Regions from separate parts of the Paraburkholderia sp. GAS199 genome, predicted to be linked through region 2. Evidence: riboswitches for the same ligand, from Rfam matches in the RefSeq annotation. Region 2 holds a riboswitch; each other region holds the start of a gene.
What was found. A riboswitch is a leader RNA that binds a small molecule or an ion and turns the genes downstream of it on or off. The one in region 2 is predicted to bind cobalamin.
Positions count from the first base shown of each region.

Region 1: linked by a shared signal. The riboswitch ahead of P3T18_RS16245 (precorrin-3B synthase) and the one ahead of cobW (cobalamin biosynthesis protein CobW) in region 2 are both predicted to bind cobalamin.
Region 3: linked by a shared signal. The riboswitch ahead of P3T18_RS07045 (TonB-dependent receptor domain-containing protein) and the one ahead of cobW (cobalamin biosynthesis protein CobW) in region 2 are both predicted to bind cobalamin.

Region 1 is NZ_JBNDMM010000003.1:1,044,675-1,047,945, forward strand. It holds gene P3T18_RS16245 (precorrin-3B synthase) at 1-1,389, opposite strand, end outside; cobalamin riboswitch at 1,483-1,683, opposite strand; gene cbiE (precorrin-6y C5,15-methyltransferase (decarboxylating) subunit CbiE) at 1,779-3,017, shown strand; gene P3T18_RS16255 (cobalt-precorrin-5B (C(1))-methyltransferase) at 3,017-3,271, shown strand, end outside.
Region 2 is NZ_JBNDMM010000012.1:6,263-9,533, reverse strand. It holds gene cobA (uroporphyrinogen-III C-methyltransferase) at 1-406, opposite strand, end outside; cobalamin riboswitch at 648-889, opposite strand; cobalamin riboswitch at 981-1,261, shown strand; gene cobW (cobalamin biosynthesis protein CobW) at 1,465-2,577, shown strand; gene cobN (cobaltochelatase subunit CobN) at 2,582-3,271, shown strand, end outside.
Region 3 is NZ_JBNDMM010000002.1:209,074-212,344, forward strand. It holds gene P3T18_RS07045 (TonB-dependent receptor domain-containing protein) at 1-1,188, opposite strand, end outside; cobalamin riboswitch at 1,278-1,536, opposite strand; gene P3T18_RS07050 (ATPase) at 1,745-2,113, shown strand; gene P3T18_RS07055 (cell division protein ZapA) at 2,110-2,424, shown strand; RNA gene ssrS (6S RNA) at 2,540-2,721, shown strand; gene P3T18_RS07065 (EVE domain-containing protein) at 2,917-3,271, shown strand, end outside.

The DNA of each region.
Region 1 (3,271 bases), on a different contig from region 2:
ATACATGCCGGGTGAGACGGCCAGCAGTGTGTAAGGCGCGCAAGCCGCCGCCGCACACGAACGCGAGCAGCCGCTCAGGTGGACTTCGACGCCGTCGGGCAGCCGTGCTGCCACGCGCAGCGCGTCGGCCTTGGTGTCGGCGTGGCTTTTGACGCAGCCGGCCGAGCCTGCGCAGGCGATCACGCGCGCGAGCGGATCGCCGGCATCGCAAGCGAGACCGAGTGCTTGCAACGCGTCGAGCACGGCGCCTGTCGACTCACGCGCGACGTCGGTCAGCAGCACGCTTTGCCACGGCGTCATGTGCAGCGTGCCGTCGCCGTGACGATGCGCCAGCGCGGCGAGGCCACGCAAGGCGGCGGCGTCGAGGCGTCCGAGCGGCGGCTGACCGCCGACGTGCCACCTTTGACGCATGTGCCACCTGTGCAATTCGCCGGCCGCGCGCTGTGGATGCGCGCCCAGACGAAGCGTGGCGTCAACTGGCGTGGCGCGTTGCCAGGTGGCGAGCGCGGGGTCGTGTGTCAAAGGAAAATCGAGGTAACGCTGGGCGTGTTGTAAAAGCGCGTCCGGCGCATGGGTCGCCAGCAGGTGACGCATGCGCGTTGCGTCAACCGGTGCGAGATCGAGAAACATGTGCAGCAACGCGCGAACGACAGCCACGACTTGCGTCGGCAGGACGGCAACGAGCGCGGCGCTGCGCGGATTCATGACGGCGGCGACGACGTTGCAATCCGGCGCGCAGTCTTGCCCGAGCCGACCGGTAGCTTTCACGGGCGTCCCGTCGCGCGAGTCAGGATCGCGCCGCGTAGCCGGCGGCGGACCACCCGCGAGACCGAACACGAAGCGCACGCCGTCTTCGCCTGGCGTGGCCGCGATCCAGATATCGTGTGGATGATCGAGCCTCGCGAGCGCTTCGCCGCCGTCGAGCAGCAACGCGAATTTCGGCGACAGCGCCGCGAAGCGCGCATCGCCTTGCAGCAAGGCGAGCAGGTCGGCGCACAGGTCGCGCGTGTCGAACAGGCAAGCCGGATCGCGTCCGGCGAGCGGACTGAGCATGACGTTGCGCACGTCGTCGGCGGCTGCGGTGAAGCCGGACAGCGGGCCAAGCTGCGCATCCAGCAACATGTCGATCAACGCGCTTTCGTGTCCTTCGCGCACCCCGCGTATCTGCAGGTTGGCGCGGTTCGTCACTTCCACGACACCGGCTGCGTGCTGCTCACTGGCAGCGGCGACCGCTTCGGCCTGCGCGGCGCTCAGCACGCCGCCGGCCAGCTTGATCCGGCAGATGCCGCCGTCGCGCGCCGACACGATGCGCAGCAGCCCCGGGCATGCCGAGGGCCGCGGCGCGAGCGCAGCGTCGGATCGGGTAGTGGAGGGCGCAGCTGGATTCAAGACGGACACCGGGTTGAGCGTCGCGCGACGGCCCGAGCCGCCCGCAAGGCGGGCATGGCTGCGGCATCGGTACACCCCGCCCGATGTAGGCTGGCACGAACAGTCTGGCCGGCAGGTCTCCTGGCTCGCAGGTCGTGGTCCGCCGCTGCCTTCCCGGTCATCGCGATTCGACATCGCGATGCAACCAGTGGCGCGGAGCGCAGGCGGACTCGCTGCATACAGTTGCGGGGGCAGCCACAGTGACGCTGTGTTCCCTCTTCGGCCCCGAAGGGCACCGGCGGCTGTATTATGCCTTTTTTCGAACAGCACAACGAGCTTGGACGCTTTGACCAGCGCGGCACAGCGCTTTATTTAGAGATACTTTGACGTTACGGAACGAGGATGGATGCATGCCGGCGTGGCTGACAGTGGTGGGCATAGGCGACGACGGCTTTGCCGGTTTGGGAAGGCCCGCGCGGCGTGCTTTGCTGGAGGCGTCGGTGGTGTATGGCGGCGAGCGGCATCTGGAGATGCTGCCGGCGCGGCTCGCTGCGCGACGCGCGGCATGGCCGCGTCCGTTCGATCTCGCGCCCTTGCTGGCCGAGAGAGCGGGACCGGTGTGCGTGCTGGCGAGCGGCGATCCGATGCTGTTCGGCGTGGGCGCGACGCTCGCGCGGCAATTGCCGGCGGGCGAGTTGCGCGTATTGCCGGCGCCGTCGTCGGTGTCGCTGGCGGCGGCGCGGCTCGGCTGGCCGTTACAGGACGTCGCCACGGTGTCGCTGGTGGGCCGTCCGTTGCCCACGCTCAACGCGTATCTGCACGACGGCGCGCGCATTTTCGTGCTGAGCGCGGACGGCCGCACGCCCGCGGCGCTCGCCGAATGGCTGAACGCGCGCGGCTTCGGCGCGACGCGCATGATCGTGCTGGAACATCTGGGCGGTGATTCGGAGCGCCGCGTCGACGGCCGCGCCGATCAATGGTCGGCCGGCGAAACGGCCGCGCTGAACCTGATCGCGCTCGAATGCCGTCACACGGCGGGCGCGCCGCGTCTGCCGCTCACCGCCGGCTTGCCCGACGACGCCTTTCGTCACGACGGCCAGCTGACCAAGCGCGACGTGCGCGCCATCACGCTCGCGCGCCTCGCGCCGACGCCGGGCGAGCTGCTGTGGGACGTGGGCGCGGGCAGCGGCTCGATCGGCATCGAATGGATGCGCGCGCATCCCACCTGCCGCGCCATCGCAGTCGAAGCCAACTCGGAGCGGCAGCGTTTCATCGAACACAATCGCGACGCGCTGGGCGTGCCGGGTCTGCAACTCGTGGCCGGCCGCGCGCCCGACGCTCTGGACGGCCTGCCCGTGCCGGACGCGGTGTTCATCGGCGGCGGCGCGACCGCGCCCGGCGTGCTCGACACCTGCTGGGCCAGCTTGCGCGAAGGCGGCCGGCTGGTCGCCAATGCCGTCACCTTGCAGGGCGAGTCGGCGCTGGCCGCGTGGCGCGAGCGGCATGGCGGCACGCTCACACGTATAGCGCTGGCCGAAGCGCAGCCGCTCGGCGGCTTCGATACCTGGCGTCAGGCCTTGCCGATCACGCTGCTGGACGTCACCAAACCGGCCGCCGCGCCGAACGCCGATTCTTCCCCGCAACCGTAATGCGCGACGAAACGCCCGAACAGCCCGCGCCGCTCCGCAGCGGCTACACGACCGGCAGTTGCGCCACTGCGACCTCGCTCGCGGCGGCGCGTCTGCTGCTCGCGGGCGTGGTCAGCGACGTGGCGGAAATCGTGTTGCCGAAGGGGCAACTCGTGCCGATGCCGCTGGTGTTCTGCCGACGCACCGACGATGGCGCGGAAGCCGGCACCGTGAAAGACGCCGGCGACGATCCCGACGTCACGCATGGCGCCGTC
Region 2 (3,271 bases):
CGTGATCGCGATGCGTAACGGGAATGCCGATCGCGGCGGGTGCCGCGATGCCGGCCGTAATGCCGTTGATCACTTCGACCTCGACGCCGGCCTCGTGCAGCGCCTGCTGTTCCTCGCCGCCACGGCCGAACACGAACGGATCGCCGCCTTTCAGACGCGCCACGCTGCGCCCGGCCTGCACATGCGCCAGCATCATCGCGACGATGCCCGCTTGCGGCGTCGACGGATGACCGCCGCGCTTGCCGACGTAGACCACCTGCGCGTCGGCGCGCGCGAATTGCAGCACGTCGGGATTCACCAGATCGTCGACCAGCACCACGTCGGCTTCGCCGAGCGCGCGGCATGCCTTGAGCGTCATCAGTTCGACGTCGCCGGGACCGGCGCCGATCAGCCAGGCGCGGCTCATCGCGGCGCGCATGGCACGCGCCATGTCGTGACAAGGGGAAGAGGTCGGACCGTGAAGACGGCCCAGCGGAAATAAGAGGTCATGCAGCACGACAGATTGCACACGCCGGCGCCGCCATTCGCCGCGAAGTCGTCGAACACTCATCGAACTGAGCATTTCGCGGGCGAACGGGTGTGCCGCAACGTGTTCCAGCGCCTTCGCATCCGTCCCTCGCGGATTCCGGCGTCCGGCAGCGTGGGGTTCGCCGCCTCCGCGTCTGGCCGGTATCCGGGCTGGCGGCCTCATGCGCTTTGCCTTCCCGTCCGGTTCGCCGGACAGTGGCATTGCTGAAAACGCATGCGCGTGGCCAGACTGTCGAGCCTGGCGACGCAGGTCGCTTACCGTTGCGGGGACAGCACAGGTTGAGCGCGCAGCGCGCTGCCTGTTTCCCGTTTAACTGCGCATGCGAACGCATGCGCGGGCACCAAACGCGCGCATACGATAGCACACGGGATGCCTTTGAAGTACCCCGCGCGGCACGCTCCCGCCGACGTCCGGACGCCCGTGTTTCCTTGACGTGGCGGGGTGGCGAGCCTAAACTCGCACGCACTTTGGTGCTCGTGTGCGCGCTTTGCGCGTACGCAGTTAAACGGGAAACAGGGTGCCTGTCGCGCGAGCGGCCGGCTCGACCTGTGCTGCCCCCGCAACGGTAAGCGAAATGCGGTGCTGCTGGATTTTTCAGCGCCGCGGAGCCGGCTTCGATGTCCACGCGCAAGGCCGCGTCGGCATATCACCACTGGACGAGAAATCACTCGTCCGGGAAGGGGAAGCGGCGCTTTCGCCAGCCCGGATACCGGCCAGAGAAGCAATGACGAACGCCGCGGGGATGCGGCGTCGCGCTCATGATCTCATTCCTGTTTTTCGTTGCTCCGGCAACGCCGTTTTTCGTCCCCGTGCGTGAATATGCGTTGGCACATTTGTGTAGGCGCATTCGAGCTGCCGCAGGGCGAAAGCCGTGTATGCCGACCGATGCCTCGCACGCGGACGCGAACGTGCCACTCCTACGGATGGACACTACGATGCAAACTCAACTGCGCAAGATTCCCGTCACCATCGTCACGGGCTTTCTCGGCAGCGGCAAGACCACGCTGCTGCGCCACATTCTTCAGCATGCGCAAGGCAAGCGCATCGCGGTGATCGTCAACGAGTTCGGCGAACTCGGCATCGACGGAGAAATCCTCAAGGGCTGCGGCATCGGCTGCGACGAGAACGGCGTCGAGACGGAAGGCCAATTGTATGAACTGGCGAACGGCTGCCTGTGCTGCACCGTGCAGGAAGAGTTTTTCCCGGTGATGGAAAAGCTCGTCGAGCGACGTGGCGAAATCGATCACGTGCTGATCGAAACCTCGGGTCTTGCCTTGCCCAAGCCGCTGGTGCAGGCATTCAACTGGCCGCAGATCAAGAACAGTTTCACCGTGGACGCGGTGGTGACGGTAGTGGACGGTCCGGCTGCAGCGAGCGGCCAGTTCGCCGACAACCCGGTCGCCGTGGACGCGCAACGCAAGGCCGACCCGAATCTCGATCACGAATCGCCGCTGCACGAATTGTTCGAAGACCAGCTGTCCGCCGCCGATCTGGTGATCCTGAACAAGACCGATCTGCTCGACGAAGCGCAGCAGGGCGCGGTGGAAACGCTGATTCGCGAAGAGATTCCGTCGCAGGTGAAGATCGTGCGCGCGCATCTGGGCCAGCTCGACCTGCACACGCTGCTCGGTCTCGAAGCGGCGTCGGAGGAAACGATCCATCTGCGCCACGATCACCACGGTTCCGCCGAGGACGCCGATCATCACCACGACGAGTTCGATTCGGTGGTGGTGCAGGCGAACGCGAGTTCGCGCGAAGCGGTCATCGCGGCGTTGCAGTCGCTGGTGGAAAGCAACACGATCTATCGCGTGAAGGGTTTCGCCGCCTTGCCGGGCGCGCCGATGCGCCTCGTGATTCAAGGCGTGGGCCGCCGTTTCGACAGCTATTTCGATCGACGCTGGCAAGCCGGCGAACTGGAGCGCATCCAGCATTCGAGCCGCTTCGTGCTGATCGGCGAAGACCTCGACCAGGCCGCGCTGCAACGCGCGTTCGACGCTGCGCTGGCCGCCGCGCTCGCCGTGCCGTCGAACGAAGCGCAACAGGCCTGACGCCATGCATCTGCTGCGCACGACGCCGGGCGGTTTCGTCGACGACACGCAAGGCGTCATCCGCATCGATCAGCGGCCTGCCGAGATCGTCGTGCTCAGTTCCGCCGACACCACGCTGTCGCTGCTCGCGAGCGTGGTGCCGCGACTCGGCGACGGTTTTCCGAGCGTGCGTCTGGCGAACGTCACGTATCTGCGGCAACCGGCGTCCGTCGACTTTTACGTCGACGACGTGTTGCAGCATGCGCGCGTCGTGGTGGTGGATCACCTCGGCGGCGAGGCTTACTGGCCGTACGGCATCGAGCAGGTGGTGGCGCTCGCCGAACGTAACAAGCAGACGCTCGCCATGTTCTCCGGCGATCTGCAGGAAGATCCCAATCTGCTCGCGCGCAGCACGGCCGACGCGGCGCTGTGTCATCAACTGTGGCGTTATCTGCGCGAGGGCGGTCCGCAAAACGCGGAGGCATTCCTGCGCTGTATCGCGTTCCTCGAATTCGGTCACGGCCGCGAACCGGCGCCGCCGCGCGTGCTGCCCGCTGCCACGCTCTACCACCCGCAACTCGACACGCCCACGATTGCCGACTGGCAGGCGCGCTGGCGCGAGGGCGCGCCGGTCGCGGCGATTCTGTTCTACAAGGCGCATCTGCAGGCGGCCAACACGGCCGTGTTCGACGCGCTGATCGACGCGCTCGACGCG
Region 3 (3,271 bases), on a different contig from region 2:
TCCCGTGTAGCCGACAAAGCCGGAATCCACGTGACGGTCTGGCGCGGCGAACGTGTCCGAGTCGAGCGTCTGATCGAGATGCTCGTAGCCCACCTGCAGTTTCTGCTGCGCGGCGAGCGCGAAATCGTTCTGCCATGTGTACTGGCGATTGTCGGTATCGAAGCGGCCGTTGTAGACGCCGTTGGTGTTCGACACGCTGCGATCGTCGCCTTCGGAGACGATGAAGTGCGTGGTCCACCAGTCGGTGAGCTTGCCGTTTGCGAACGCCGACACCTGGCGCACCTTGCTGGACAGATTGTTCAGATCGGTCGGCACGCCATACGCGTTGTCGTAGCTGTTGTTGCCGTTCGACTGGAAATACGTGACGCCTGCATCCCACTTCTCGCTGAACTTGTGACGCAGCGATGCACTGATGCTCTCGTTCAGATAGCCGTTCGCATTCGGATTCGCGCCCGGCGCTTCACGCGGATTCAGCGAGGAAAAGCCATCGTCTTTCGAGCGCGCGAGCGAGATGCTGAAGGTCGTGTTGCCGTCTTTGTCCAGCGCGCCGTTCACGCCCGCCTGCTGCGTTTGCGTGTGATAGCTGCCGTAGCCGAGCGAGAAATTGAAGCGCGGCGGATGATCGCCGCCGTCTTTCGTGAAGACCTGCACCACGCCGCCGATCGCGCCCGACCCGTATAACGCCGACACGTTGCCGTTGACCACTTCGACGTGATCGACCTGATCGAGCGGAATCTGCGCGAGTTGCGACGAACCGAGACTCACCGAATCGACACGTACGCCGTCGATCAGCACGAGCGACTGAGTCGACGACGCGCCGCGCAGAAACAGGCTGGTCGTGGAACCGGGACCACCCGTGCGGGATATCTGCGCGCCCGGTGCGAGTTGCAGCAGACCCGGCAGATCGGTAGCGGTGGTGTCGGCGATATCCTGCTGGTCGAACAGCGTGGTCTGTGGAATGGCGTCGGCAAGCGGTTGCGGACCGCGTTCAGCGGTGACCACGAGCGGCGACAGTACGACGGATGACTCAGCGACGGAAGACGCAGCGACCGACGCGGCCGCCGGTGCAGCGTCCGCTGCGGAAGACGACGGCGTAGCGGACGCATCAAGCGCGGCGGCCTGCGCATGCACGACGAGCGGCGTGCTCGCAAACGCGAGCATCGCCGCACGAGCGATGGGGGACAACATGGAGTGGTATTCCTGTGGATAGCGTGCGCGGCCCGCTTCCCCGCAGGCCGATGCGTAACGAGGCGCCCGCACTTTAACGTTTGCGCGGTGACGACACTCTCCCTCTGGCCGGTATCCGGGCTGGCGACACATCGATCCCGCCTTCCCACGCGTGACGCGCAGTGGCACACTCGCACGTTCAGCTTCGAACATGCGGTTGGAATCGACCTGCATGTGATGCGGTCGCTTACCGTTGCGGGGGCAGCGCAGGTTGGCGCGTTCGGCAGAAATGAACGGCGCGCCCTGCTTCCCGTTTAACTGCGCACACTATGAAAAGCGCGCGCGGGCACCAGAGAACGATCAGTTTATGAGCGCCCTCCCGACCCGTCAAGAATCGTCAAAACGTGTTCGTGCTGTTCTGTAAAACGCAGGTTATTGTCCGATGCATGAGTGGTTTTTCATCGTAAGGTCCATAAAATGCCTGCATAAAGCGATGTTGTTACGTCTCGAAACGAGACAATAGTCGGAACCTGCGATATTCCGCGCTAAAATGCGATGTCTTTAGAGGACGCAGCACATGCTCACCGAACTCGAATCACTTTCACAGAATATCGGCAAGCTGATCGCGATCAGCCAGCGGCACAACGAAGCGCGTCTCGCGCTCGAAGAGCAGCTTGCGCAATCGCGCGCCGAGGCCGAAGCCACGCGCACCGAACTCGCGTTGTTGCGCGAGGAGCGCGATGCGCTGCAAGCGGAACGCGACGCCCTGTCGGCAAAAATCGACGACGCCCAGGTGCGCCTGAATGCGATCATCGAGAAGCTGCCGCGCGCTCGCGCGCACAACGAGCCGGACAACCAGCTCGATCTGCTCGAGCCCGCGCAGCAGGAGCTCGCGCACGAGGTCAATGCCGATAGCGAAGCCACCCGCCACGGAGAAAATGCATGACCACCAAGCAGATCGAAGTATCGATTCTGGGCGTACCGTACCGGCTCGCCTGCTCGCCGGAAACCGAAGGCGCGCTGCTTGAAGCAGTGGCTCGCGTCGACGCGGAAATGTCGAAGATCCGTAACAACAGCAACGTGCGCGGCACGGATCGCATTGCTGTCATGGCTGCGCTGTCGCTGGCATCGGAACTGCTTAAGCTTCAATCGAGCGTGCGGCACGGAGAAGCATTTCCCGCTGAGGAAATCCGGCGTACAATGCATCAAATGAACGAACAACTGGGTACTGTGATTCAGCAGTACAGCATGCAGTAAGCGGTCTGCACTGAGTACCTAAACAGTTTCAAGCAACCTGTCCTGAGACAGGTTGCGAATTCAAGTGAGGTGCGTGAGCGAAGTCTCGGGCAAACGTTTGAGTTCAACAGGTCAAGCTTCCCTGCCTGGTTCGCCAAGGTCATATATTCCTTGAACCAATGCCATGTGCACGGTTGCGGAAATTTGTAGCACGGGTGTGCGCGTCACTCTGTCTGATGTACCCGAAGTGCTGCTAACTGCGACCAATTCTGAACCCCCGGTTCAGGATGCCGGCCTAGCGGCTAAGGCGGGGACCTTATTCAAAACGGCATCGGACTTCGGTTCGGTGCCGTTTTTCTTTTGGTGCTGCGTTCGGTGCTGCGTTCAGGTACCGCGTTCGGTGCTACGTTCAGGCGCCGCGTTTTTTCTGCGTTCTTTTGCTGTCGGGTTTTTAGCGTTGCGTTTTCAGGGACCTTCGCGGGAACATCAACCTCTCCACGTTCTATTCGATTCATGCGCTACTGGCTAATGAAGTCCGAACCGGACGAAGCAAGCATCGACCATCTCGCCCATGCACCGCACCGCACGTTGCCATGGACCGGCGTGCGCAACTATCAGGCGCGCAACTTCATGCGCGACGTGATGCAGGTCGGCGACGGCGTACTCTTCTATCATTCGAGTTGCCCCGAACCGGGCATCGCGGGTCTCGCCGAGGTGTCGTCCACCGCGTATCCGGACCCCACACAATTCGACAAGAAGAGTCCGTACTACGATCCGAAGTCGTCGCAGGAAACACCGCGCTGGCTGCTCGTCGACGTCGTATTCAAAAAGAAAATTCCGCTGATTCCGCTCACCGCTCTGCGTGAGC